DNA from 3 places in the Pseudomonas graminis genome. Region 2 is predicted to be linked to each of the others. Evidence: riboswitches for the same ligand, from Rfam matches in the RefSeq annotation. Region 2 holds a riboswitch; each other region holds the start of a gene.

Region 1 (9,572 bases), 1.6 Mb from region 2:
AGCGGGTAAAACAGCAGCGAGCGCCCCGACTCCTGGGGCGTCGGCATGCCCGGCAGGCGAATCGGCAAACTGCTGAGGAACTGCAAGGCAATCCAGAACGGCAGCATTTAAACCTCCGTCAACTCGCCGTTGGCCTGCACATGGAGACTGAACATACCGCCATGAGCCACCGTGACCTGCAGCAATTGCTCGCGAGGCAGACCGCGGGCGCGAGCCAGCAAGAGACGCATCACCCCGCCATGACTGATCAGCAGAACGCGCTGACCCTCACACGCCCGCTGCAACCGCTCAACGGCGGCCAACACGCGGGTGGCAAATGCCTGGACCGGCTCGCCGTTGGGCGGCGTAAACCCGTACGGGTCCTCCCAGAAGCGTCCCAACCCGACGGCGTCGGTTTCCATCAATTGCGCGGGGCTCTGCCCTTCCCAGTCACCAAAGTGCAATTCCTGAAGATCGACTTCCAACTCCACGGGCAAGCCCAGTCGCTCGGCCAGTTCGTCGGCGAAGCGCGCGCAGCGTTGCAGGGGCGAGCTGACGATGCGGTCCCAGGGGCCACGACCAACCACTGCCGCGCGCATCTGCTGCCAGCCGGTGTCAGTCAGCGCGTCATCGATGCTGCCGCGCAGGCCGCCGCCGAATTCGGTTTCGCCGTGGCGCAGCAGGTCCAGATGCAAGGTCATGCCGGGCGGTCTGCCACCGCGGCCTCGGCGAAGGTCGCCATGCCGTTGTGCAACTCGCAGGTCAGACGCAACAACGGCACCGCGAGCGCCGCGCCGCTGCCTTCGCCCAGACGCAATCCAAGGTCCAGCAACGGCTCGGCCTGCAGCGCGTCCAGCACCAGACGATGGCCCGGCTCGGCGCCACGGTGGCCGAAGAACAGCCACTCCCGACAGGACGGATTGATACCCACCGCCACCAGCGCCGCCACGGAACAGATAAAGCCATCGACCAGCGCAGCGATGCCCTCTTGCGCGCAGGCCAGGTACGCACCGACCAGCGCCGCGACTTCAAAACCACCGAGGGCGCGCAGACTGTCCAGCGCATCATCGACAGCATCGGCATGCAGCCGCAGGGCCCGCTCGATCACTTGCGCCTTGTGGTTCACCCCCTCGGCATCCAGACCGGTGCCGGGGCCGACCAGCGAGGTGGCCGGACAGTCGAGCAAGGCGCAGGCCAGCGCAGTGGCGACGGTGGTGTTGCCGATGCCCATTTCCCCGCCGATGAACAGCTCGGCGCCCGACGCCTTGGCGCGCAACACGCTGTCGCGACCGCCTTCAAGGGCAGCATGCAGCTGCGCCTCAGTCATCGCCGGGCCGTGGGCAAAGTTCGCGGTGCCCGGACCGAGGTTGAGGTGACGCACGCCCGGCAGATCCAGCGGCGCAACGGTGCCCAGATCGACCACGTCCAGTTGCGCGGACAATTGCCGGGCCAGCACGCTGATTGCCGCGCCGCCCATGATGAAGTTGTGCAGCATCTGCCCGGTCACTTCCTGGGGGTACGCCGAAACCCCTTCAGCGACCACGCCGTGATCGCCGGCAAAAATCGCGATCCAGACCTCATCGACCTTCGGCTTCAGGCGACCCTGCAGGCCAGCCAGCTGAACCGCAACGTCTTCCAGCCGGCCCAGAGAGCCGGTCGGTTTTGTCAGTTGCTGCTGACGGGCCAGCGCGTGGTCGCGGCTGGCTTGATCGACGTCACGGGCAGGCGCGAGCCACCAGGCGTTACTCATAGTGCGGGTCCTTTGAGGATCATGGGCAGTCCGGCAACGGTAAACACCACGCGATGGCAGCGTTCGGCCAGCGCCTGATGCAGCCAGCCGGCTTCATCGACATAACGACGGGTCAGCTCACCGAGTGGCACGACGCCGAGCCCGGTTTCGTTGCTGACAAAAATGATGTCGCCCGGCAGTTCAGCCAGGCCGTCGAGCAAGGCTTCGCGCTCTTCAGCCAGGCGCTGCGGATGGTCCAGCATCAACAGATTGGTCAGCCACAGGGTCAGGCAATCCACCAACAGGCAGCGGCCCTCCCCGGCGTTTTCCCGGAGCACGCGGGCCAGCTCGATGGGTTCTTCGATCAACCCCCATTGCGCCGGACGACGCTGGCGGTGCAAGGCGACACGCTGGTTCATTTCACCGTCAAGCGGCTGGCTGGTGGCGATGTAGATGACGTCGAGGCCGCTTTCGCTGGCCTGCTTTTCCGCCAGCCGACTTTTACCGGAGCGCGCCCCGCCGAGGATCAATTGCAGCATCAAGGTTGCTCCAGGCCGCAGAGTTCACGCAGCAGTGTGCCGTCCAGGTGGGTTTCCACCAGATCGGCCAGGCGCTCGATGTCGCGTTCGCGCAGGGCGTGGTAATCGACCGACTGCACGTTCTGCAGCCCGGCCCAACGCAGCAAGGCGCTGCTCGACGCCGGGTTCTCGAACAGCCCGTGCAGGTACGTGCCGAGCACTTGGCCGTCCGGGCTGCGCGCGCCATCGCAGCGACCGTCGGCGAGCTGGACCAACGGACGTTCCAGCGCCGCGCCGGTGGTCACGCCCGCATGAATCTCATAGCCGATGACGTCGGCGTCTTCGAGGGTCAAGCGACCAGAGACGTTGCGCAGTTGCTTCTCTTCTTCGAGCACCGTGCTCAGGGCCAGCAGCCCCAATCCCGGACTGGAACCGGCGGCGCCTTCAAGCCCCAGCGGGTCATGCAGCTGCTCGCCGAGCATTTGCAGGCCACCGCAGATGCCCAGCACTTTGCCGCCGTAACGCAGGTGGCGGCCAATGGCAGTGTCCCAGCCATTGGCGCGCAGATAGGCAAGATCGCTGCGCACGCTTTTCGAGCCGGGCAGGATAATCAGATCAGCCCCGGGAATCGCCTGCCCCGGCCCGACGAATCGCAGATTCACCTGGGGATGCAGGCGCAGCGGGTCGAAATCGGTGTGGTTACTGATGCGCGGCAGGACCGGCACGATGACGTTAAGCACCTGCTCGGCCTTGTCGATCTGTCGCTGGTCGAGGCCGTCTTCGGCTTCAAGGTGCAGGTCCATCACGTAGGGCAGCACGCCCACCACCGGTTTGCCAGTGCGCTGTTCAAGCCAGTCGAGGCCCGGCTGAAGCAGCGCGATGTCACCGCGAAAACGATTGATGATGAAGCCTTTGACCCGCGCCTGTTCGCTGGGCGAAAGCAATTCCAGCGTGCCGACCAGATGGGCAAACACCCCGCCGCGATTGATGTCCGCCACCAGCAGCACCGGGCAATCCACCGCCTCGGCAAAGCCCATGTTGGCGATATCGCCGGCGCGCAGGTTGATCTCCGCCGGCGACCCGGCGCCTTCGACCATCACGACCGGCCAGCCTTCGCTGAGACGGCGATGGGAGGCGAGTACGGCCTGCATCGCGATGGCTTTGTAATCGTGGTACGCGACGGCGTTCATGGTGGTCACGGCGCGACCGTGAATGATCACTTGGGCGCCGGTGTCGCTGTTGGGTTTGAGCAGCACCGGGTTCATGTCGGTGTGGGGCTCGAGGCCACAGGCCTGGGCTTGGACCGCCTGCGCGCGGCCGATCTCACCGCCGTCGGCAGTCACTGCGCTGTTCAGCGCCATGTTCTGCGGCTTGAACGGCACGGTGCGCACACCCTGACGGGTCAGCCAGCGGCACAGCGCCGTCACCAGCGTGCTTTTGCCGGCGTCGGAGGTGGTGCCCTGCACCATCAGGGTTTTGCCGAGGGTCATGAGCGCTCCCGGGAAAATTCGCTGAGCGCCTGCTCCAGACGTTGCCAGTCGGCTTCTTCGCGGGGCAGGCCGAAACGCAGGCTGCTGTTGTGAGTAAAGATGCGCAGGAGGATGCCCCGCTGCGCGCAAAACTCGTAAAGTTCTTCCGCCAGCGGCGTGATCAGCCACTGGAACAGCGCGCAGCCGCCCTTGGGCGCAAAGCCGTGCCGATTGAGCACGTCGACCAGACGCTGACTGGCTTGCTCGGTGCGCTGGCGCTGACGTTGATGGCCGGCCACGTCGTTGAGACAGGCCTGACCGATGATCCGCGTGGGTCCGCTGACCGACCAGGGGCCGATCTGCCGCGCCATGACTTTGAGAAACCGCGGCTCCGCCAGCACAAAGCCCAGGCGCACGCCGGCCAGCCCGAAAAACTTGCCGAACGAGCGCAACACGATCAGGCCCGCGCGCTGGGTGTACGCCGCCAGGCTCAACTCCGGCGTGTTGTCCATGAACGCTTCGTCCACCACCAGCCAGGCGCCGCGCTGGGCCAGACGGGCGTGCCATTCCAGCAGGCGTTCGGGCGGCAGGCTCAGGCCGGTGGGGTTGTTCGGGTTGACCACGACGAGCACATCAAGGGTGTCGATGAACCGCTCCACTTCGTGCTCCAGCACCTCGCGCACCAGAAAGCCGGTGTGGCGCCAGGCCTCGGCGTGTTCGGCGTAGCACGGTGACAGTACGCCGACCTTGCCCGCCTGACGCAGACGCGGCAGCGCCTGGATCGCCGCCTGCGAGCCGGCCACGGGCAGCACGTCCGTGGCGCCGTAATAGCGGCGGGCGGCGGCTTCCAGACCGTCATCGGTTTCCGGCAGGCGCGCCCAAGCCGCTTCAGGAATCGCCGGGATCGGCCACGACCACGGCGAAATCCCGCTGGACAGGTCAAGCCAGCTCGATTTTTCAATGCCATATTTCAGGACTGCGCCACGCAATCGGCCGCCATGTTCAAGCATAGAATTCTGTCCCCAGACACAAGATCAGCAACCACAGCCACACGCCGCGCTGCACCAGTTGCCAACCGCGATCAATGGAATTCGCGTCCGCCGGGACACCTTCGCCCAGGGTCGCGCGCTCATGCAGCTCGCCGTGATAAATCGCCGCACCACCCAGTTCGACGCCCAACGCACCGGCGCCGGCGGCCATCACCGGACCTGCGTTGGGGCTGTCCCACTTCGGTGCCTGGGTGCGCCAGCAGCGCAGGGCCAGTCGGGTGTTGCCCAACAGCGCGTAGGTCAACGCCACCAGGCGGGCCGGAATGTAGTTGAGCAGGTCGTCGATTTTCGCCGCCGCCCAGCCGAAGCGTTCGAAGCGCTCGTTGCGATAGCCCCACATGGCGTCGAGGGTGTTGCTCAGGCGATAGAGCACGACGCCCGGCGCACCCAGCACGACGAACCAGAAGATTGCCGCGAACACCGCGTCGCTGCCGTTTTCCAGCACCGATTCCGTGGCCGCGCGGGCCACTTCGGTGCTGTCCAGTTCGGACGTCTGGCGACTGACCAGATAGCCGACCCGTCGGCGTGCTTCGTCCAGATCATCGCTGCGCAGCGCCTGGGCGACCGGCTCGACGTGCTCACCCAGACTGCGCAAACCCAACGCGCAATAAAGCGCCAGGACTTCCACCAGCCAGCCAATCAACGGCAGCCAGCTGAGCAGCGTGGCGATCAGGGTCAGGGGAATCACGGCGATGAACCATGCGGTCACGCCATGGCTGCGCCAGCCCCGGCCGGCGGCATTCAGGCGCTGTTCGATGCGCTTGGCAAAGCGGCCGAACGCCACCAGCGGGTGGTTCCGTTTTGGCTCGCCGAGCAACGCGTCCAGCGCGACCCCGGCGACGCTCAATAACGCCACGCTCATGCAATCACTCCCCATGTGTTCTCGTAGACCAGTTCTTGCAGCGCGCGCGGCTGCGCCCAGCCCTCCAGCACCAGCATCGGCGCCGGGTAGAACTCCTTGACGGGACCCAGGCACAGAATTGCCAGGGGTTTTGAACCGGTTGGCATCTTCAGCAGATCGGCCAGGGCCAGGGGGTCGAACAGCGATACCCAGCCCATCCCGAGGCCTTCGGCACGCGCCGCCAGCCAGAGGTTCTGGATCGCGCATGACAGCGACGCCATGTCCATTTCCGGCAAGGTGCGACGGCCGAAGATGTGTTTGTCGCGGTCGTCCATCAGCGCGGCGACCAATACCTCGGCGCAGTCGCTGATGCCCTCGACCTTCAGCTTCATGAAATCGTCAGAGCGCTCGCCGAGGGCTTCGGCAGTGCGAATACGCTCCTCCTCCACCTGCGCCTGAATCTGCCCACGCAATGCCGGGTCGGTGATCCGCAGGAAGCGCCACGGCTGCATCAATCCGACGCTCGGCGCGTGGTGCGCGGCTTCGAGCAGGCGGGCCAGCAACTCGGGCGCGACCGTGCCGCCGCAGAAGTGGCGCATGTCGCGACGCTCGGCGATGGCACGGTAAACGGCGGCGCGTTCGGGATCGGTGAAGGTGTGGTCAGTCATGGGAGCGGGCTCATGGCAAAAACAGCGCCGCCATCGCCTGGGGATTCGAGGGGAAGTAAAAGTGCACGTACGACGCGGTCATGCGCCCTTCGCGGTACACCGCCTCGGCGCCGCGCCCGCCATTGGGGCTGAGGCCGCGGGCGATAGGGGTCAGTTCGGTGCTGGTCAGGGAGTGGTGATAGGTGTGACCACGCAGGGTGCCTTCCGGCAATTCGACCGATTGCAGGGCCAGGGCTGCCAGACGCTTTTGCATCACGGCTTCACCCTTGAGCAAGCCCACCCCTTCGGCGCGCTGGCCGTCGACATCGGTCAGGGCATCGAGCAGGTACAACATGCCGCCGCATTCGGCGAGCAAGGGTTTGCCGGCGGCGTGGTGCGCGCGAATCGCGGCGAGCATGCTGTGGTTTTGCGCCAGCGCGGTGTGATGCAATTCCGGGTAGCCACCGGGCAGATACAGGCTGTCGGCGTTGGGTAATTGGCGGTCGCGGATCGGCGAGAAGAAGGACAGTTCTGCGCCCATCTCCCGAAGCAGGTCCAGGCTGGCGCCGTAGAAAAACGCGAACGCCTCGTCGTGGGCGATGGCAATTTTCACGCCGGCCAACAGCGGTTCAGCCGGCACGAACTCGGGTGCAGTAAAAGTCACGGCCGGCGGCAAGGTGGCGTCGCAGGTGCTGCCCAGCGCGGTGGCGGCAGCGTCGAGGCGCATGTCCAGGTCGTTCAGTTCGCTCGCCTGAACCAGCCCGAGGTGCCTGCTCGGCAGCTCAATGCCGGTCTCCCGCGACAGCGCGCCGTACCAGCGCAGGCCTTCGGTCAGACTGCCTTCCAGCAACTGCGCATGGCGCACCGTACCGACGCGATTGGCCAGCACGCCGGCGAACGGCAGATCCGGCTGATAGCGCGCCAGACCCAGCGCCAGTGCGCCGAAGGTCTGGGCCATGGCGGTGCCGTCAATCACGCCCAGCACCGGCACGCCGAAACGCCGCGCCAGGTCGGCGCTGGAGGGCGTGCCGTCGAACAGGCCCATGACGCCTTCGATGAGGATCAGGTCGGCATCGGCAGCGGCTTCCCATAACAGGCGCCGACTTTCGTCCTCGCCGATCATCCACATGTCCAGTTGGTACACCGGATGGCCGCTGGCGCGTTCAAGAATCATCGGGTCGAGAAAGTCCGGCCCACATTTGAACACGCGCACCTTGCGCCCCTGATTACGGTGCAAACGGGCCAGTGCGGCAGTGACGGTGGTTTTGCCCTGGCCGGAGGCCGGCGCTGCGATCAGCACTGCCGGGCAGTGCCGGGGTTGACGCTCACTCACAGTTCGATGCCTTTCTGGGCCTTGATGCCGGCTTGAAAGGCATGCTTGACCACGCCGATTTCGGACACGGTGTCGGACAGGTCGATCAATTCCTGCTTCGCCCCGCGACCGGTGACGATCACGTGCTGCATCGGCGGGCGCGCCTGTAGATCGCTCAGCACCTGCTCCAGGTCCAGGTATCCGTGCTTGAGGGCGATGTTCAGCTCATCGAGCACGACCATACCGATGGAGGCGTCCTTGAGCATCTCCCGGGTCACGGCCCAGGCGGCTTCGGCGGCGGCGATGTCACGCTGGCGGTCCTGGGTTTCCCAGGTGAAGCCCTCGCCCATCACGTGGTAACGCACTTGTTCAGGGAAGCGGCGGAAGAACAGCTCTTCGCCGGTGCTGTGGCGGCCTTTGATGAACTGAACGACGCCGCACTGCATGCCGTGGCCCATGGCGCGGGCGAGCATGCCGAACGCCGAACTGCTCTTGCCTTTGCCGTTGCCGGTCAGCACCAACAGCAATCCGCATTCATTCGGCGCGCTGGAAATGCGCTCGTCCATCACCGCCTTTTTGCGCAGCATGCGCGCCAGGTGGCGTTCGTCACGTTCAGGGGATTCGCTCATCTCAGCTCTCCGCTTGAGGGCAGGTGTGGCAGACGGAGGGCACGGGCAAAGACTGTCAGCAGGCACCGGACAAGGCCGGCCTGCAGCAGAGCATCGCCCTCCGTGATGCTGTTCGATGGATCAGGCCGGTCTCCGGACTCATGAGTTGCCACGAGCGTGGCAGGCCATGCGCCTTCCCATGTTCAGCGAACACAGTGGCATCGTGCGTGGCCCAGACTCATTTACCGTTGCGGAGGCAGCGCCGGAATTGATCGCACGAGCAATCGCACCGGCTTCCCTGTTTCACCCTGTGGACCAACGAAGTCCCGGGCACCTGAAACATGGCGCGAAGGTTAGAGGGTTGACTGGGGAGCGTCAATCGAACCGTGGGCAGAGCGCCCACGGGTTTACGGGATTTCGCCCTGAAATGCACAGGTGTTCATGCAGCAACAGCCCATGAACACATTGCCTCAGAAGCGACTATTGCCTGGCGAGGTTCGATGGCTGGATAACGCGTTTGGCGTTCAGCCAGGCTTTTTGCCAATAGGGCTTGTCGAGGCTGTCGAGTTTGACCGTGCCGCCGGTGGCCGGCGCGTGGACGAACCTTCCTTCTCCAACGTAGATGCCGGCGTGGCTGACATTCGAACCGCCGCTGGTGGCGAAGAACACCAGATCACCGGTCTGCAGCTGACTGCGATCGATGTCTGGACCGCGCAGGGTGATCATATCCCGCGTCGACCGCGGCAAGGTGATCCCTGCCGCATCGTGGTAGACGTAGCCGATCAGGCCACTGCAATCGAAACCCGAATCAGGCGTGTTGCCGCCCCAGCGATAAGGCGTGCCAACGAGGCCGATCGCGCGCAACAGGACATCGTCGGCGAGCGGTGAAGAAAACTGGGGAGGAGCGGAAACCACAGGCCGGTAGACGACCTTGCGCGGAGCGGGCGGTGGCGTGCTGGAACACGCGGCCAGCAGCACAGCCAGAGAGGCAACCATCAGGCGAACCGTTAACGACATAAACACGACAACCTGTGCGGGGTGCAGCTTACTTTGCCGAGAGCCGGGGTTGCGCGCAAGAGGGTCGAACCCTTTGCGCGCCCGGAATTAACGGTGTTGGCGCTTGATGGTAGTCGAAGTCATCGCGGTGGTGGTTTCAGGTACCGATGAGGGTGCCATGGCCAGTGCCCGTTTGGCTTCGATGAAGGTCTTGGCCCAGTAGGCATCGTCGAGGCTGTCGACGCGGACGCCACCGCTGCGGCGGCTGCTGGAGTGGATGAACTGGTCATCACCCAGGTAGATGCCCGCATGGCTGACACGACCGCGACCGGCGGTGCTGAAGAACAGCAGATCGCCCGGCTTGAGGTCATTGCGCTTGATGAGGGGGGCATCGATATTGATCATTTCGCGGGAAGACCGCGGC
Region 2 (9,572 bases):
GCTGGCCGCTCGCTTCAAGCATCAACAGGCGTGGGTTGCGGTCACCCTGGTGATTGCCGCGTGCGGGATGTTCATGTCCACCGTCGGCGGGCCGATCTTCGCCTTCGTCGCCATCTGTTTTGCTGCCATCGGTTTCAAGGCAGCTTCGGCGCTGTTCTGGCCGATTCCCCAAGGCTATCTGGACGCGCGCATTGCGGCGGCTGTCATCGCGCTGATCAATTCCATCGGTAACCTCGGCGGCTTCGTGGCGCCCACGGCGTTCGGTTTTCTCGAGCAGAAAACCGGCTCGATTCAAGGCGGCATGTACGGCCTGGCGCTGACCTCGCTGGTGGCGGCCGTGGTGATCTTCTTCGCCCGCACCACGCCCAAAGGCGACCCGCACCGCCCCAAGCCTGAAGACGCTGCAACCCTTCGTACAGCGACCTCGCTCAGCTCAACTCCAAGCCTGAAACCCTAAGCTCACACCCTGATTGACCGGGAGAAGTCATTTGAAAATCACACGCGTCACCGTCACCCCGATTGCCTTCCGCGATCCGCCGTTGCTCAACGCCAGCGGCATCCATGAGCCCTTTGCCCTGCGCTCGATCATTGAAGTGGAAACCGACAACGGCTACCTCGGGCTGGGCGAAAGCTACGGCGATGCACCTGCGCTGGCGATCCAGCAGCAGTTGCAGAGCCAGTTGATCGGCATGGACCCGTTCAACCTCAACCACCTGCGCGCGGTGGTCAAAGCGACCGTTGCTGCAAACAAGCCAGCGAGTATTGCCGGGGCTGAACTGGCGCCGGGCTCCCACGCCAGCAAGGCGGTGAGCAATGCCTATTCGGCGTTCGAAGTGGCGTTTCTGGATGTGCAGGCACGTTCCATGAACCTGCCACTGGTTGACCTGCTGGGCGGTGCCGTTCGCGACCGCGTGCCGTTCAGTGCGTACCTGTTCTTCAAATACGCCCAACACGCCGATTCGCCCTACGCGCCGGACAGCTGGGGAGAAGCGCTGAGCGAAGAACAGATCGTCGCCCAGGCGCGCCGCATGATCGAAGCCTACGGCTTCAAGAGCATCAAACTGAAAGCCGGCGCGCTGGACCCGGAGCACGAAGTGGCGTGCATCAAGGCGTTGAAAAAGGCATTCCCGGGCTATCCGCTGCGCATCGACCCCAACGGCAACTGGTCGCTGGAGACCTCGATCCGCATGGCCGGACTGCTCGGCGACGACCTGCAGTATTACGAAGACCCGACGCCCGGGCTGGAAGGCATGGCCGAACTGCACAAACGCACCGGCCTGCCGCTGGCGACCAACATGGTCGTCACCGACTTCGACGAATTCCGCCGCAGCGTCGCACTGAACAGCGTGCAGATCGTCCTCGCCGACCACCATTACTGGGGCGGCCTGCGCGACACCCAGGCGCTGGCAAAAATGTGCGATACCTTCGGCCTCGGCGTCTCCATGCACTCCAACTCCCACCTGGGCATCAGCCTCATGGCCATGACCCACGTCGCCGCCGCCGTCCCCAACCTCGACTTCGCCTGCGACACCCACTACCCGTGGCAAGAACCGGACGAAGAAGTCATCAAAGGCGGCAAACTCCCCATTATCGACGGCTGCGTCCACCTCACCCGCGAGCCCGGGCTGGGCCTTGAACTGGACTACGACCAACTGGGCAAACTCAACGACCAGTTTCTAACGTGCGGCATTCGCCAGCGGGACGATGTCCGGCAGATGCAGAAATACAAACCGGAGTGGAGGGCGGTGAAGCCGCGGTATTGAAGTTGGGGGAGAGCGCTGGATGGGTGGTGTTCGAGGAACCGCATTCGCGAGCAAGCTCGCTCCCACAAGGAGGGTCCGAACCGAAGAATCCGCCGGCGCCTGGACTGGCCTCTTCCCGGCTAAAGCCGGTCCCACTAATAGACCGCGCGCGCCTGTAGGACCGGCTTCAGCCGGGAAGCTTTTGATCTGCTCTTGATCTGCTTTTGATCTTCGTGCACAAAAAGCCCAGTCACCGCCAATCGCGACTTGGGTGCAGGCTGAACGCAGGCCTCGCGGAGTGGGCCGAGCGGCATGGATGCCGCGAGAGCCGCCCCCCGCCATGGATGGCGGATGGCGGCGGGCCCACGGAGCGAGACCGGAGTGAAGGAACCCGACGAAGTCGGGCCAAACCGAGAGCAAGCACCCTTGGTTACTTGGGGTGCTTTTCCAAGTAACTCGCCGAAGGCGAAAACGAGGCCGTTAGGCCGACGCCGTTGATCCTGGCGCCCTCAGCCGCAACATACGAGCCCCGTCAAACGGATCAACCAACCAATGCCCCCGCACCCCAAAAACGTCACCCAACAACTCCGGCGACAACACCTCAAACGGCGAACCCAGCGCCACCAACCGCCCGCCATCCATCACCGCCAGACGATCACAGCCCAACGCCTGATTCAAATCATGCAACGCCACCACCGTCGTCACCGGCAAACCCTGCACCAGCTGCAAAATCGACAACTGCTGCTGAATATCCAGATGATTCGTCGGCTCATCCAGCAACAACACCTGCGGCCGCTGCGCCAAAGCCCGCGCAATATGCCCGCGCTGCTGCTCCCCACCCGACAACGTATGCCACGACCGATGCACCAGAGGCTGCAAACTCACATCCGCAATTGCCTTCGCCACAATCCCGTCATCCATCTCGCCCCACGGCGCCAGCGCCGACAGCCACGGCGTACGCCCCAGCTCAACCGCCTGCAACAGACTGATCGAATCGCCGGTCTGGGCATGCTGCTCCACCACCGCGACCTGCCGCGCAATGTCCCGCCGGCTCAGCGCCGACAAGCGCTTCCCGCCCAGGCGAACTTCGCCCTGAGACGGCGCCTGAATCCCCGCTAGCAACTTCAACAGCGTCGACTTTCCCGAGCCATTCGGCCCGACGATCCCCAGGTTTTCCCCCGGCCGAATCGCCAGGCTCACGCCACTGAGCAGTGGCGCGCCCTTGACCGAATAACTCAGGTCACTGCCTTCGAGCATGGCGCCGGGCACCTCCTGACTCGCATTCATCGAGGACGATTCCCGCGGACCAGAATCATGGCAAACACCGGCGCGCCCACCAGCGCAGTGATCACCCCGATCGGCAACACCTGACCCTTGATCAGCGTGCGCGACAGCACATCGGCGGCGATCATGAACAGTGCGCCGATCAGGGCGCTCAAGGGCAGCAACCGTGCATGGCGCACGCCGGCCACCAGGCGCACCGCATGGGGAATCACCAAACCGACGAAGCCGATGGAGCCGACAATCGACACCATCACCGCCGTCATCAGCGCGGCAGTGAGGATCAGCACGGCCTGCACCCGGCGCACCGGAATGCCCAGCGATGCGGCTGAATCGGTGCCAAACGTGAACGCATCCAGCGCGCGCCGATGCCACAGGCACACCAGCAAGCCGAGCAACACGAACGGCACTGACAGCGCCACCGACGACCAGCGCACGCCGCTGAGATTGCCCAGCAACCAGAACATGATCCCGCGCGCCTGTTCGGCATTGGCCGACTTGGTGATCAGGAAAGACGTCAGGGCGTTGAACAGCTGGGACCCGGCAATGCCCGCCAGAATGATCTGGCCGGCAGCGGTCTGACCACGGGAGGAGCGGGCGAGCAGGGCGACCAGCGCGAACGCGGCGATCGCACCGGCAAACGCGCCGGTCGAGAGAGAAATCGTACCGGCGCCGATGCCGATGATCGCCACCAACACTGCGCCGGTCGACGCGCCGGCGGAAATGCCCAGCAAGTAGGGATCGGCCAGCGGATTGCGTAGAAGCGATTGCAAGACCACGCCCGACACCGCCAGCCCTGCGCCGCAGGTGGCGGCAACGATGGCCCGAGTCAGACGGTAATTCCAGACGATGCCCTCGTCGATAGGGTCGAGAGGAAAACCCGCGGCCCACAGCTTGTTGGCCAGCACCTGAACGATTACCGGCAGGCTGATTGATGTCTCGCCGATCGCCACGCCCGCCAGCACCGCCAACGCCAGCAAAGCGAGGGCCCAGGCACCGTGGCCGAAGATTCGGACGACGCTTGAAGAGGGCATGCTGAATGACGTCATTGCGCTTGAGTGGCCTGGGCCAGTTGCTCGATGCCGTCAAACAGCCGCACGCTGGACTCCATGGCGCTGGCGTCCATGAGCACGATGCGATTGTTTTTCACCGCGTCCATGTTGCGGGTGACAGGGTCGGAGCGGAGAAACGCCAGCTTCTTCTCGTGATCGTCGGCCGGGAAGCGGCGGCGGTCCATCCGCGCGATGACCAGCACCGTCGGGTTGGCCTTGGCGATGGTTTCCCAGCCCACGGTCGGCCATTCCTCATCGGAGTCGATGACATTGCGCATGCCGAGGGTGTCGAGCATGAAATTGGGAATGCCCTTGCGCCCGGCCACGTAAGGGTCGACGTTGATGTCCGGGCTTGAAAACCAGAACACCGCCGAGACGGGCGGATTGGCATGGGCTTTCGCCTGCGTCACCGCCTGGGCCAGCCGGGTTTGGTAACCCGTGATCAAGTGCTCGCCACGGTCCTGCACGTCGAAGATCTGCGCCAGCTGACGCAGGCTTTTGTACAGGGTGTCGATGCGGAAGGCTTCGAGGCGCGTGCCGTCGGCGCCCACCCGGTTGTTCTTGCCCTCGCAATCGGACGGCAGGATGTAGGTCGGGATGCCCAGATCGCGAAACTGCTCGCGGGTGCCGACGGCGCCCTGGGGCCCGACCATCCATTCAAACTGCACCGGGACGAAATCCGGGCGTTTGCCGATCACTGATTCAAAACTCGGCGCGTTGTCGGCCAGGCGCTCGATGCCGTTGTTGAGGGTTTGGTACTGGGGCAGCACGGGATTGAACCACAGCGACGTGCCGACGATGTTCGGACCCAGGCCGAGGGCGTAGAGCATCTCGGTGGCGGCCTGGCCAATGGTCACGGTTTTCTGCGGGGCGTGGGTGAAGGTCAGCGGTTCGCCGCAATTATCCACGGTCAAGGGGTAAACCGTCGAAGCAGCGAGGGCGGCAGTGGGCAAGGTCAGGGTGACGAGCAGGGCGGCGAGGCGGCGCAGCGGCATGAACAGCGATCTCCAGAAAGCCTGAATGCTTGGCGAAGCAGGCGCTGGAAAGTCCACCCGACGGGCGCCCCTACGATGAGGGCGAGCACAGCGTGCGCGAGCGACGCGCGAACGGGAGTCCTTCCCCGGACACCCCGCCGGTGAATGAATATGCTGGCCGGCAGGTCTCCTGACTGGCGCATCATTGCCATGCTTCGGCCTTCCCGGGGTCACCCAGTGGCAAACAGGAAGCAGGGCTCAGCGCCTACAGTTGCGGGGACAGTTCCGTCTCAGCGCGCAGCGCGCCTGGGGATTCCCTATTAATTCCGAGTGGAAACCGGCGGCGGGGATACTAAACGATTCGGCGGGTGGAGGCGAATGCGGCGGCGGTGTGGCAGAGGGCGGCCAAACACTTGGCAGTAACGGGAGCAGCGCTAAACCTGCGGGAGATGCAAAACCTGAAGGAGGTGCAAAGCCTGAAGGAGGTGCAAAACCTGAAGGAGGTGCAAAACCTGAAGGAGGTGCAAAACCTGAAGGAGATGCAAAACCTGTGGGAGTGACCGGGGTGGCGTTCCACCTTGCTCACGTAGAGGCCCGAACTTTCGCTAAATCTTCAGCGGCTGGAATGCAGTCTTCGCGAGCAAGCTCGCTCCCACAGGTTATACGTTCGCCTTCAATCTGCGTGTGCTGAACATTGGTCGTCTACAACTTAAACGGCCAACCGACGATCTTCTTCGGCCGTGGCGTCGCGTAGGTCCGCACTTTCGAGGTCTTCAACCCCAGACGCACCAGTGATTCCGCCAGTGCCACCGCCGCGGTCACGCCATCCACCACCGGCACGCCGGCGCGGTCGCGGATGAGTTGATCCAGCCCAGCCATGCCGCCGCAGCCCAGGCAGATCACTTCGGCCTTGTCGCGGATCACCGCTTCGATGGCCTGCTCAACGATGGCTTCGACCGCACGCTCCGGGAATTCCTCCAGCTCCAGCACGCCCATGCCGCTGGCCCGCACCGACGCGCAGCGCTCATGCACACCGGCCAGCTTCAGGCGGTCTTCGATCAGTGGCACGGTGCGGTCGAGCGTCGTGACCACGGCGTATTTATGCCCCAGCAACATTGCCAGGCTGGCCGCCGCTTCGGTGATGTCCACCACCGGCACGTCGAGTAATTCCTGCAATCCTTCGCGGCCGTGCTCGCCGTAGCCGGCCTGAATCACCGCGTCGTAGGGCCCTACGTAGGACATTACCCGGTCCATCACCGCAATGGCCGCCAGGTAACTTTCGAAATTGCCTTCCACCGACTCGGCGCCGAAGCGCGGGGTCAGGCCGATGATCTCGGTGCTAGGCGAGGCCACGCTGCGGGCCTGCTCGGCGATGGTCTCGGTCATGGATTCGGTGGTGTTGACATTGACGATCAGAATTCGCATGGACAGATCTCGCGCAGGAAACAAGGCCGGGCGTCTGGCCCGGCGTCGTTGCCCACGATATCAGTCTTTGCCCGGGACTGGCGCCTGCAGGGCAATGAAGCCCTGATCGCGCATGGCCTGCCAGAATCCATCCGGCACCTGAGCGTTGAGCGCGGTGACGTCTTCGATGATCCGTGACGGCCGGCTGGCACCCGGGATTACCGCTGCCACCAGCGGGTTGGCGAGGACGAACTGCAACGCCGCCGATTTGATGTCGACCTGGTACTGCCGGGCGATCTCCTGAATGTGCGCCACCTTGTCGAGCATCGCCGGCGACGCTTCCTGATACTCGAAATGCTTGCCGCCCACCAACACACCGGAGCTGTAAGGCCCGCCGACCACGAACTCGGCGTTGTGCTGGCGGGCCTTGTCGAACAGCCGTTGCAGCGGCTGGTCATGGTCGAGCAGCGAATAACGGCCGGCGAGCAGGAAACCATCGGGCTGGGCTTCTTCCAGGTCCAGGGTCAGTTCGCACGGCTCGACGCGGTTGACGCCAAGGCCCCAGGCCTTGATCACGCCTTCTTCGCGCAGTCGGGTGAGGGCGCGGAAAGCGCCGGTGCGGGCGATGTTGAAATGCTCGATCCAGGCATCGCCGTGGGCGTCCTGGGCGACGTCGTGAACAAACACGATGTCCAGCCGATCGGTGTTCAGGCGTTTCAGGGTCGCTTCAATGGAACGCAGCGTGGCATCGGCGGAGTAATCAGTGACGATCTTGTTTTTCAGGCCTTCAGCGAACGGACCGCTGCGGGGCTCGGTGTCGATCTCGTCGGAAATCAGCCGGCCGACTTTGGTGCTCAGGGTGTACTGGTCGCGGGGGACGCCGGCGAGGGCCTTGCCCAGACGCTGCTCGGACAGGCCGGCGCCGTAGATCGGTGCGGTGTCAAAATAACGAATGCCCTGGTCCCAGGCCGATTGAACGGTGGCCGCCGCTTCCTCTTCGTCGATGGTGCGGAACATGTTGCCCAGCGGCGCGGAGCCGAAGCCGAGGCGGCCGATGATCTTGTCGTGCAGACTCATGGGGGTGTCCTGTGCGGTGGGGCGTGTTGGATGGCGCGCGGTTCACGACCCTCATCGAGCACGATGAAACCGGCGAAGCTTCTTTACTGACTGTTGTTTGCCGCAGGGGTTCTTGGTCATGGGCGGTGTCTTACTTTCACATGCCCGGCGAGCGGCTATCCTCAGCCCATGCAACTTTAGCCACGCGTGCGAATTTCAACATTTCAGATAAATACGTCGAGGGCACAGATTTGAAGGTTGCCCAGAGCCTGTATTTGCGGAGTGGCGTCCGACGTCTTCCCGGCTGAAGCCGGTCCTACGAAGGCGCCGGGGTTCTTGGTTGGACCGGCTTCAGCCGAGAAGAGGCCCGAATATCCACCATTCATCTTCAGCGGCGCCAGGTTTCAGGGTGACTGCACAGCGAGGCCGCCGATGAGCGAGCACATCATTCATTTCCACTGCGGGGTCGATCAGGCCAGCACCGAGCATTTTCGTGATCGCTGCCTCGAAGCCCTCGGCAAGGGCGCGACCGGGTTGCTGCTGAATCTGTCGACCGCCGGCGGCAGCACCGCGCTGGGATTCACCCTGTACAACTTCCTGAAGTCCCTGAAAGTGCCGATCCGCGCACTGAACAGCGGCAACATCGAATCCATGGGCATCGTCATCTACCTGGCGGCTCAAGAGCGGATCGTCTGCCCCCACTCGCGTTTTCTGATCCATCCCATGAGCTGGTACTTCAACCAGAGCTCGGTGGATCACTCACGCATGCGCGAATACCTGCGCAGCCTGGACAACGACCTGCAGCGCTACGTGAATATTTACGAAAGCGAGACCGTGAGCGCCGTGCACCCGCTGGACATCGGGCGCTGCCTGTCGGCGGAGGAGAAAGTGATCCGTGCCGAAGATTCGCTGGCCTGCGGCATTGCCCACCGTGTCGAGCAACTTCAGTTTGCCGAGGATGCCGTGCACTGGACCGTCAGCGCCAGCTAAGCTCAATCCATTGAACCGGGCTGCTCTTGAGCCCTCTGATTCTAGTGTTGGCCCTATTGAAACGAGAGGTAACAGCCATGCAATCCCATACGCCTGATGCTGCACCCGTCCCCCCGCGCCCCGCCCCTCAGCCGGGTGACGAAGAAACAGGATTCGACGCCGACCTGGATCCGGGCAATGAAGATCCCGGTTCCCAGTTTGATCGGGACGCAACGGTGCCGCTGATCAATCCGGATAAATGAGGGGGAGGGTATCGCTGGCAATGTGCGCCTGCCATGAGGCGCACGTCGCTTGTTTAACCGCTGATCAAACAAAAGAGCGAGAGCCTAGGCCCTCGCTCGCTTGACTCACCTGCACGCCACTACGACTTGCCGCCTGAGCCGCCTTTCTTGCCAGTGCCGCTTGCGCCTGCACCCGATTCTCTTTTCATATCGCTTCCGGCATTGCCACTGCCTGAAGCCTGTCCGCCTTTCTTGCCGGCTTCGGACGCTTTTTCTTTATCGTTCGCAAAATTGCCAGGGTTCGACTTTCCGGTGTTAGCCATGATCGCAGACCTCTTGTTATTGAGATGGCGAAGCCTGTGCCTCGCCTTAAATGTGAGGGGTCGTTCACGCAATGGTTTAACCCAAAGGTCCACTTGCAGACCAACGGCGGCGGTGATGAACGGCCGTTGCTACATATGCACTTCCACCGCCAGCGGCAGGTGATCGGACAAATGCGTCCACGGCCGCGTGCCGAGAATTTTCGGATGGTGGCTGGTGGCGTTGCGCAGGTAAATGCGGTCCAGGCGCAGCATCGGGAAGCGCGCCGGGTAGGTCTTGGCCAACCGCCCCTGACTGCGCTCGAAGGCCTCGTGCAGGTAGCCGCAGCGCTGAAGACGCTTGTTGCCCTGCAACTGCCAGTCGTTGAAGTCACCGGCAATGACCACCGGAGCGTCTTCGGGCAATGAGTCGAGCAGGTCGCACAGCAGATTCAGCTGCAACTGGCGGTGGCTTTCCAGCAGGCTGAGGTGCACGCAGATCGCGTGGACTTCCGCATGCCCTGGCACCTGCAGCACACAGTGCAACAAGCCA
Region 3 (9,572 bases), 690 kb from region 2:
GAACGCCAGGTAACCGTGTGGCGGCACCAGATCAGGATCGTGATACACCGCGCTGTGATCGACGTTGTAGCCCCGCGCCGGTTGGATGCCGACGAAGGTCATGCCGAAACGCAGGCCGGCGATCATCATCCGCCCGTCGCGACACATGGGATCGGTCTGCGGCGCGCCCCACCGAGCCATCACGGCATCGCGATTGGCCTCAGGCAACGCCTGAAACGCCGCCAGGTACTCGTCCATGGCCATGCTCTGATGGCACGGCCGCTGATCGAGGCTGTCCGGGTCATTGGTGACACCGCCAAGCAGCGCATGTATCAGCGCAGTGCCGGTTTCGGGCAAACCTTCGACCGGGTAGCCCTCGGCCTGCATCGCCTTAAGGATGTTCAGCGCGGCCGCCGGCGTGTCGAGGCCGACGCCGTTGCCGATGCGCCCGTCGCGGGTCGGGTAGTTGGCGAGAATCAGCGCCACGCGCTTGTCGGCGTTGGCCGTGCGGGCCAGCAACACCCAGCGCCGGGCCAGTTCGGCAACGAAATCCATGCGCCCCGGCTGGGCGCGGTAGCAGACCACGTCGGACTGGCTGCGCTCGCTGTGCCAGGCCAGGTCCTTGAAGCTGATCGGCCGGCTGATGATGCGCCCGTCCAGTTCCGGCAGCGCGATGTGCATCGCCAGATCCCGTGGCCCCAGCCCTTGAGCGCTGGCCTGCCAGGCCGGTTCGTTGTCCTGGGCGCAAATGGCCTGAATGACCGGGATGTCCCGGCGAAACGGTCGTACATCCGGCGCTTCCGGGTTCGATTGAGCAAACCCGGTGGTGTTGAGAATGACCTCACACTCCACTTCGTCGAGCCAGTCTTGTATCGCGCTCATGCAGCCGGCTTCCTTCAGGCTGGCGACGGCAATCGGCAACGGGTTCAATCCCTGGGCCGACAAGCGCTCGCAGAACACATCGATGAAACCGGTGTTTGCCGCCTGCAAGTGAGAGCGATAAAACAGCACGGCGGCGACCGGCTGATCCGCGCGCCAGTCGGCCTGCCAGCGGGCCAAATCGGCGTAGGTGTTCTGCGGGTGGTAAATCACGGTGCGCGGCAAGGTTTGCGGCTCGACCCAGGGATAGTCGCCGCCCAGCCAGCGCGTGGCGATGAAGTTGAACAGCGCCAGCGCGTTGTGCTTGCCGCCCTGACGCAGGTAATGCCAGAGCCGATCAAGGTCTTCGGCAGATTCCGTGCTCAGGCCGCTCAGCTCGGGGTCCGGGCGATCGCAGCCGGGCACCAGAATCAGCTTCACCCCCTTTGCCGCCAGTTCCACCAGCCGCTCGACGCCGTAGCGCCAATAGCCGATACCGCCGTGCAGGGAAATCAGGATGACTTTGGCGTGTCGCAGCACCTCGTCGACGTACAAATCCACCGACGCATGGTTTTGCACCTGCATCGGATTGGCCAGGCGCAGGCTCGGGTAGTCACCCGGCAGTTGCTGCGCGGTTTCAGCCAGCAGGGCCAGGTTCGAGTCGGCGCTGCACAGGATCACCAGCTCGGCGGGGGTCTGGCCCAGGTCAGCGATGCTGTCGTCGGGAACGAAGCCGCCGGGCTGAGTGCGCAGCAGGTGCATGGTTAGCCTTTGATCCCTGAGAGTGCAGCGCGCAATTGCGCTTCGAGGACGCCGGCGTCCAGTTCCTGGCCGATCAGCACCAGGTGGGTTTCCCGGGCTTCGTCAGGCTTCCAGGCGCGGTCGAAATGCTTGTCGAAGCGCGTGCCGACGCCTTGCACCAGCAGGCGCATGGGTTTGCCGGGAATCGCAGCGAAGCCTTTGACGCGCAGGATGCCGTGCTGGACGACGGCCTGGGTCAGCGCGTCAAGCAACAGCGATTCGTCCGCCTGGGGCAGCGTAATGGAGATGGAGTCGAAGGCGTCATGGTCGTGATCATCGTGATCGTCGCCTTCGTGGTGATCGTGATGGGTCTTGCGGCCATCAATGTGCAGCTCGGATTCGGCGCCGAGCCCCAGCAACACGCTGATCGGCAACTGGCCTCGGTTCGCTTCGACGATCTTCACCGCTGGCGGCAACTCTTCGGCGACTTCCGCGCGCACCGCTGCCAGCGCATCGGCGTCGAGCATGTCGGCCTTGTTCAGCACGACCAGATCGGCGCTGGCCAGTTGGTCGGCGAACAGCTCGTGGAGCGGCGATTCGTGGTCCAGGTTCGGGTCGAGCTTGCGCTGGGCGTCGACCTGATCCGGGAACGCGGCGAAGGTGCCGGCGAGCACGGCCGGGCTGTCGACCACGGTGATCACCGCGTCGACGGTGCAGGCGTTGCGAATTTCCGGCCATTGAAAGGCTTGCACCAGCGGCTTCGGCAGGGCCAGGCCCGAGGTTTCGATGAGGATGTGATCGAGATCGCCGCGGCGGGCGACCAGCTCCTGCATCACCGGGAAGAACTCTTCCTGAACGGTGCAGCACAGGCAGCCGTTGGCCAGCTCGTAGACGCGACCGACGGCTTCTTCTTCGGTGCAGCCGATGGTGCACTGCTTGAGGATGTCGCCGTCGATGCCCAACTCGCCGAATTCATTGACGATGACGGCGATGCGTCGGCCTTCGGCGTTGTCGAGCATGTGCCGCAGCAAGGTGGTTTTGCCCGAGCCGAGAAAGCCGGTGACGATGGTGACGGGAAGTTTGGCCAGTGTTTTCATCGGTTGCCCTCAGGCGTGCGGCGGGGCAACGAGGACGAAAACAGCGCAGGGCCGGCCGAAGCAGGCGCGCGGTTCAATTCGCCACCGGATCACCCCGCCCGGTTGTAGTGGAATTCCTCGGCCGCTTGCAGGCGGTCCGATTCGAGGCAGGTCTCCTGGCTCACGGCGGCCGGTTACTGACAGGGATCGTCAGGCGACTGGCATTCATCGCGCCTTCCCGCTCGCGCAGTGGCTGTGCAATGAACCTGTCCGTTTACAGTTGCGGGGGCAGCTGCGGCTTGAAACCGCATTCCCTTCTTAGCGCCGGTGGCTTTCATAAAAGCGGCCGGCGAACCTCAAGTGCGCAAGGCTACGCAGTGACTGGAGGCCGGTCAATCGCGCTTTGCAGTGAGTGCCGCGCCAATTGACGCACCGATCGCTGCATCGATTGACCCATCGGCTGAAGGGTCGATTGACGAGCCAAACAGCCCGTGGTCTCCTACACACCTTGTAACGGGTGCCCTTCACAGGGTGAAACGGGAAACCGGTGCGTGCAGACCTTCGGGTGTGTATCAGTCCGGTGCTGCCCCCGCAACGGTAAGCGAGTGAAGAGTCAGATCCACTGTGTCGGCAGCGATATGGGAAGGCGATTCTTGAAGGCACGACGGCCGTAACGGCTGATGCATGTGCCCCTCGCGAGCCCGGAGACCGGCCCGACAACACACCATAACAACCCGCGGTGGGCGGGCGCTGTTGAGCACTGCCGGCATTCGCCTGCGGTGTCTTTGCGCCTTTCCGTCCGCTGAAACCACTTCAGAGGGAAGCGCCATGTCCATCAGCACACCCCGCCAGACGTCCGGCACCACCAACACCACAACGGCCGTGACTGCCACGCAGAGCCAGCGCCTTGTTGCCGCCGTCAGCGCGATGTTTCTCGGCGCATTTCTGGTGTACTTCGCCGGTTTCTCCCACATCGATGCGGTGCACAACGCGGCACACGACACCCGTCACAGCTCCGCCTTCCCTTGCCATTGAGACCTGCCGCCATGTTCAAGCGAATTGCGCAAACGGCCGGGTTCACCGGACTGCTCGCCGCCCTGTTGTTGACACTGCTGCAGAGCTTCTCGGTCGCGCCGTTGATCCTGCAGGCGGAGACCTACGAAAAGGCCCCGGCTACCGAGATGCACGAGCACACCGACGGTGCGATGGCCGGTCACGTCCATGACGCCGAAGCCTGGGAGCCTGAAAACGGCTGGCAGCGCGTGCTGTCCACCACGGGGGGCAATCTGGTAGTCGCGGTCGGTTTCGCGCTGATGCTGGCGGCGCTGTACACCTTGCGTACGCCGACGAGTGCTCGCGAAGGCGTGCTGTGGGGATTGGCCGGTTATGCCGTGTTTGTGCTGGCGCCAACCCTCGGCTTGCCGCCCGAACTGCCCGGTACCGTCGCGGCGGACCTGACCCAACGGCAGATCTGGTGGGTGGGCACTGCCGCCTCCACGGCTGCAGGGTTGGCGTTGATGGTGTTTGCCCGGCACTGGCTGTTGAAGGTTGTCGGCGCAATGATTCTGGTGGTGCCGCATATCGTCGGCGCCCCTCAGCCGGCGGTGCATTCGGCACTCGCCCCGGAAGCCCTTGAAGCGCAATTCAAGATTGCGTCGCTGCTGACCAACGCGGTTTTCTGGATTGCCCTGGGCTGGATCAGCGCCTGGTTGTTTCGGCGCAATGAAGCGACCGCGACGCACGTCGGTTTGAAGCCTGCTCTGTGAATGAAGTGCGCGATCGGCCACTGTGGGTGGTCGGTCTGGGCTGCCAGCGCGGCTGTTCGGCGCTGGAGCTTCGGCTGTTGATGGAGGATGGTTTGCGGGAGTGTCGTCTTGAGCTGGCAGACGTTGCCGCCATCGCCTCCATTGACGACAAGTCGGATGAGGAAGGATTGCTGGAGCTGGGTCGTGGGTTGGGCCTAACGATCGGGTTCTTCAGCGCCCGTGAGCTGGCAACTTACGAGTCCCAACTGAGCCATCGCTCGGACATCGCCTTTGAACGCACCGGCTGCTACGGCGTGGCGGAAAGCGCGGCGTTGGCGATGGCGACGCGGTTGACCGGCTCGCCCGCGACCTTGGCCATCCCCCGCCGAAAAAGCCCCCATGCGACATTTGCTCTGGCAACCGCGATCTAATAGGACCGGCCAACCCTTGTAGGACCGGCTTTAGCCGGGAAGGCATTAATAGTCACGCTGCAAATTTGAGGGTGTACATCCAGGCCCCTTCCCGGCTAAAGCCGGTCCTACGGACACACCGCGTACCCTCGTAGGACCGGCTTTAGCCGGGAAAGCGTCAGGCGCCACGCTGCAAATTTGAGGGTGTACACGCTGGCCTCTTCCCGGCTAAAGCCGGTCCCACTGGACCGCATACAGCCATCCAAACAGTGCTCAAATGAATTCCAATCAGGACACTCCATGACTGTTTTTTTCATCGGCGCCGGCCCTGGCGATCCAGACCTGATCACTGTCAAAGGCCAGCGGCTGATCCGCTCCTGCCCGGTGATCATTTACGCCGGCTCCCTGGTGCCAGAAGCAGTGCTGGAAGGGCATCAGGCGATCCAGGTCACCAACAGCGCTCCATTGCACCTTCAGCAGATCATCGATCTGATGAAATCCGCTCATGCGCAAGGCCAGGATGTGGCGCGTGTTCACTCGGGCGATCCGAGCCTGTATGGCGCCATCGGCGAGCAGATCCGCTGCCTGCGCGAGCTGCAGATCCCCTTCGAAATCATTCCCGGCGTCACTGCCACCGCGGCGTGCGCTGCGTTGCTTGGCACGGAGCTGACGCTGCCGGACATTTCCCAGAGCGTGATCCTGACCCGCTACGCCGACAAAACCGACATGCCCGAAGGCGAAACCCTCGGTGATCTGGCGCAGCATCAGGCGACCATGGCGATTCATCTGGGCGTGAATAACCTCGGCAAGATCGTCGCCGAGCTGACCCCGCACTACGGCGCCGATTGCCCGATTGCCGTGGTGCACCGCGCCAGCTGGCCGGATCAGGACTGGGTCACCGGCACGCTGGCGGACATCGAGGAAAAGGTGCGGATCAAGGGGTTCCGCCGCACCGCGCTGATTCTGGTGGGACGGGTGCTGGGCAACGATGTGTTTAGCGAATCATCGCTGTATCGCGCGGGCCACGCCCATGTGTTCAGGCCCTAGCGTGCGCCTCTGGACCTTGGCGAGCGCCCACAAAAAAGCCCCGAACCCGTCGGGGCTTGCTTGCCACGCCATCACTTCTCAGTAATACGCGTTTTCTTTCTGGGTGTGGTCAGTCACGTCACGCACACCGGTCAGCTCGGGTATGCGCTCCAGCAGGGTGCGCTCGATGCCTTCCTTGAGCGTCACATCCGCTTGGCCGCAACCCTGGCAACCACCGCCGAACTGAAGAATGGCGACATTGGCCGCATCCTCTTCCACCACCTCGATCAAGGTCACCTGACCGCCGTGGCTGGCGAGCCCCGGGTTGATCTCGGTCTGCAGGTAGTAATTAATGCGTTCGTTAATCGGGCTGTCGGCGTTGACCATCGGCACCTTGGCGTTCGGCGCCTTGATGGTCAACTGTCCGCCCATGCGGTCGGTGGCGTAATCGACCACGGCATCGTCCAGAAACGCTTCGCTGAATGCGTCGATCCAGGCGGTGAAGCTTTTCAGGCCAATGGCCGTGTCTTCGGATTTCTCTTCGCCTGGCTTGCAATAGGCAATGCAGGTTTCAGCGTATTGGGTGCCAGGCTGGGTAATAAACACGCGGATGCCGATGCCGGGCGTGTTCTGCTTTTCCAGCAGATCAGCCAGGTAATCGTGGGCGGCATCGGTAATCGTAATAGCGGTCATGAAAATTCCTCGCAGACGTGGGGCGCAGTTTACGCCAATCAACTGCGCCTGACAAAGCCCTAGTAATTTAGTCGGGTAAGCGCCCCATCCACTACCCGGCGCCTGTCACGACAGCGCCGCCTCCTTGCTCGCCCTTCTCTGGTCCAGCCAGCCCTTCATGCGCCGGTACAGCCCCTTCTCGATCCACTCATAACTGAGCCACGCCCCGAGCGCGATGACCGGCACGCAGACGGCGAAGACCAGGTAAGGGTTAACGCCGTAGCGCTCGCTCACCAGCCATCCCGCATAGAGCACCAGCACGTGGAGCAGGTAAACCGAGTACGAACAGTCGCCCATGGTTTTCAGCAGGCGGTAGTTGCGCAGATAGGGTTCGAGGGAGATGCAGGCGACGACGATCACAGCGCTCGGCAGGCCCCAATTGATGATGCGTGGCGCCGGTTGCAGGTGGTCGATGGTGAACAGCGCAGCGCCGATTGCGATCAATGGCAACCACAGCCTTTCGCTGATCCAGCCCCGGCGGTACATCACACCCACGAAGATGCCAAGCAGGAACTCATACACGATGTCATTGGCATAGAACCGGCTGACCAGCCCGGAGCGGCCCAGCACGTCGGTAATGGCAAACAGTGCCGCCGCCAGGATCAGTGGGCGCAGCCGTTGCTGAAACAAGAAGACCATCGAGAACAGCACGTAAAACAACATTTCGTAATTCAGCGTCCAGCCCACGTTCAGGGTGGGATAGAGGCCGTAACCGCCAGGGTTTTCCGAAGGGATAAACAACAGCGACAAGACGAAGCTCTGCCAGTCGACCACCTGATGGGGCAACAGCGGCTGAGCGACGACCACAAGCAGGCCCATCACCAGGGTGTACAGCCAATACGCGGGGACGATGCGAATCACCCGGTTGAGCATGAAGCGGCCAGCGGGAATGTCCTTGTCCACGGTGGAAAGGTAAATGACCAGACCGCTGATGACGAAAAAGACGTCGACGCCGACCGCGCCTTTTTCAGTGAAAAAACGGCCGACCGGCCCACTCGGATGGAAGTCGAAAAAAATCTGCATGAAGTGGTGACACACAACAGCCCACGCGGCGAGTGCCCGCAGGGCCTGAACCGAAATCAACATCTGCAACCTCTTGCTTCGTCTGGATTGACCTTCAATCCCACACTCAAAAAGAGCGGGTGCCGAAGAGCGACTCCCAACGTCCGACTTCAAACGTTGCAAAAAGGTTCGGCTTCACTGACGGGCTGCATAATGGCTGCGCGCCATGTTTTATAAGGGTTTCAGCGTTTGGGGCAGTGTCAGTGGGGCCATTCCGCGCTAACCATGGGTTTGCACGTAGGACGCGATTACAGATCCGACGACGATCCCCAACATGAACATAATTCATGTAAATCCCGGAATGATTTAAATCCGCGCAGGTTTGCTATTATTTCGCACCTTTCAGCGCCATCTTATTTCGTACTTTTTCATCCGGGTAACCTCATGTCAGATCGCAGCGCGCGTCTTCAAGCACTCCAGCAGGCTCTTCAACAGCGGATCCTGATCCTCGATGGCGGCATGGGCACGATGATCCAGAGCTATCGGCTGGAGGAAGAAGACTACCGCGGCAAGCGTTTCGCCGACTGGCCGAGCGACGTCAAGGGCAACAACGACCTGTTGATCCTGACCCGGCCCGACGTGATTGGCGCGATCGAGAAGGAGTACCTCGACGCCGGTGCCGACATTCTCGAAACCAACACCTTCAACGCCACCCAGGTGTCCCAGGCCGACTACGGCATGGAGGCGCTGGTGTACGAACTGAACGTGGAAGGCGCACGCCTGGCCCGCCAGGTCGCCGACGCCAAGACGCTCGAAACCCCCGACAAGCCGCGCTTCGTCGCTGGCGTGCTCGGCCCGACCAGCCGCACCTGCTCGCTGTCGCCGGACGTCAACAACCCCGGCTACCGCAACGTGACCTTCGACGAACTGGTGGAGAACTACACCGAGGCGACCAAAGGCCTGATCGAAGGCGGTGCGGACATGATCCTCATCGAAACCATCTTCGACACCCTCAACGCCAAAGCGGCGATTTTTGCCGTTCAGGGCGTGTTCGACGAGCTGGGCTTCGAGCTGCCGATCATGATTTCCGGGACCATCACCGACGCCTCCGGCCGCACCCTCTCCGGCCAGACCACCGAAGCGTTCTGGAACTCCGTGCGCCACGCCAAGCCGATCTCCGTGGGCCTCAACTGCGCGCTGGGCGCCAGCGAGCTGCGGCCGTACCTGGAAGAGCTGTCCAATAAAGCTGAAACCCATGTCTCCGCGCACCCGAACGCCGGCCTGCCCAACGAATTCGGCGAGTACGACGAAGCCCCGGCAGAGATGGCCAAGGTCGTTGAAGAGTTCGCCCAGAGCGGCTTCCTGAATATCGTCGGCGGCTGCTGCGGCACCACGCCGGCGCACATCAAGGCCATCGCCAACGCCGTTGCGCCCTATGCGCCGCGCCCGATTCCGGAGATCCCGAAGGCTTGCCGCCTGTCCGGTCTGGAGCCGTTTACCATTGATCGCAGCTCGCTGTTCGTCAACGTCGGCGAGCGCACCAACATCACCGGTTCTGCCCGCTTCGCCCGCCTGATTCGTGAAGATAACTACACCGAAGCGCTGGAAGTCGCCCTGCAGCAGGTCGAAGCCGGCGCCCAAGTGATCGACATCAATATGGACGAGGGCATGCTGGACTCGAAGAAGGCCATGGTGACCTTCCTCAACCTGATTGCCGGCGAGCCCGACATCTCCCGGGTGCCGATCATGATCGACTCCTCGAAATGGGAAGTCATCGAAGCCGGCCTCAAGTGCATCCAGGGCAAGGGCATCGTCAACTCGATCAGCATGAAAGAAGGCGTCGAGCAGTTCATTCATCACGCCAAATTGTGCAAGCGCTACGGCGCGGCAGTGGTGGTGATGGCTTTCGACGAAGCCGGCCAGGCCGACACCGAGGCGCGCAAGAAGGAAATCTGCAAGCGCTCCTACGACATTCTGGTCAACGAAGTCGGCTTCCCGCCGGA

Evidence for each region. Region 2 has a riboswitch for cobalamin ahead of FX982_RS18555 (ABC transporter substrate-binding protein). Riboswitches for the same ligand answer to the same signal wherever they lie in the genome.
Region 1: it holds a riboswitch for cobalamin, as region 2 does, so the genes downstream of both, cobO (cob(I)yrinic acid a,c-diamide adenosyltransferase) here and FX982_RS18555 (ABC transporter substrate-binding protein) in region 2, are expected to answer to the same signal.
Region 3: it holds a riboswitch for cobalamin, as region 2 does, so the genes downstream of both, cobW (cobalamin biosynthesis protein CobW) here and FX982_RS18555 (ABC transporter substrate-binding protein) in region 2, are expected to answer to the same signal.

What each region holds. Positions count from the first base shown of each region.
Region 1 is NZ_CP053746.1:180,069-189,640, forward strand. It holds gene FX982_RS00865 (adenosylcobinamide-GDP ribazoletransferase) at 1-107, opposite strand, end outside; gene cobC (alpha-ribazole phosphatase family protein) at 108-680, opposite strand; gene cobT (nicotinate-nucleotide--dimethylbenzimidazole phosphoribosyltransferase) at 677-1,729, opposite strand; gene cobU (bifunctional adenosylcobinamide kinase/adenosylcobinamide-phosphate guanylyltransferase) at 1,726-2,247, opposite strand; gene FX982_RS00885 (cobyric acid synthase) at 2,247-3,716, opposite strand; gene cobD (threonine-phosphate decarboxylase CobD) at 3,713-4,705, opposite strand; gene cbiB (adenosylcobinamide-phosphate synthase CbiB) at 4,698-5,606, opposite strand; gene bluB (5,6-dimethylbenzimidazole synthase) at 5,603-6,253, opposite strand; gene FX982_RS00905 (cobyrinate a,c-diamide synthase) at 6,264-7,565, opposite strand; gene cobO (cob(I)yrinic acid a,c-diamide adenosyltransferase) at 7,562-8,173, opposite strand; cobalamin riboswitch at 8,280-8,505, opposite strand; gene FX982_RS00915 (C40 family peptidase) at 8,633-9,169, opposite strand; gene FX982_RS00920 (C40 family peptidase) at 9,257-9,572, opposite strand, start outside.
Region 2 is NZ_CP053746.1:4,143,032-4,152,603, forward strand. It holds gene FX982_RS18535 (MFS transporter) at 1-457, shown strand, start outside; gene FX982_RS18540 (glucarate dehydratase family protein) at 489-1,763, shown strand; gene FX982_RS18545 (ABC transporter ATP-binding protein) at 2,223-3,029, opposite strand; gene FX982_RS18550 (FecCD family ABC transporter permease) at 3,026-4,057, opposite strand; gene FX982_RS18555 (ABC transporter substrate-binding protein) at 4,069-5,070, opposite strand; cobalamin riboswitch at 5,213-5,406, opposite strand; gene FX982_RS18560 (hypothetical protein) at 5,418-5,609, shown strand; gene FX982_RS18565 (aspartate/glutamate racemase family protein) at 5,752-6,474, opposite strand; gene FX982_RS18570 (aldo/keto reductase) at 6,535-7,530, opposite strand; gene FX982_RS18575 (ATP-dependent Clp protease proteolytic subunit) at 7,942-8,499, shown strand; gene FX982_RS18580 (hypothetical protein) at 8,577-8,741, shown strand; gene FX982_RS18585 (general stress protein) at 8,861-9,043, opposite strand; gene FX982_RS18590 (endonuclease/exonuclease/phosphatase family protein) at 9,173-9,572, opposite strand, start outside.
Region 3 is NZ_CP053746.1:4,831,204-4,840,775, forward strand. It holds gene cobN (cobaltochelatase subunit CobN) at 1-1,599, opposite strand, end outside; gene cobW (cobalamin biosynthesis protein CobW) at 1,602-2,675, opposite strand; cobalamin riboswitch at 2,804-3,028, opposite strand; cobalamin riboswitch at 3,153-3,385, shown strand; gene FX982_RS21600 (CbtB domain-containing protein) at 3,483-3,689, shown strand; gene FX982_RS21605 (CbtA family protein) at 3,701-4,420, shown strand; gene FX982_RS21610 (cobalamin biosynthesis protein) at 4,417-4,830, shown strand; gene cobM (precorrin-4 C(11)-methyltransferase) at 5,110-5,856, shown strand; gene nfuA (Fe-S biogenesis protein NfuA) at 5,935-6,528, opposite strand; gene FX982_RS21625 (acyltransferase family protein) at 6,634-7,653, opposite strand; gene metH (methionine synthase) at 8,014-9,572, shown strand, end outside.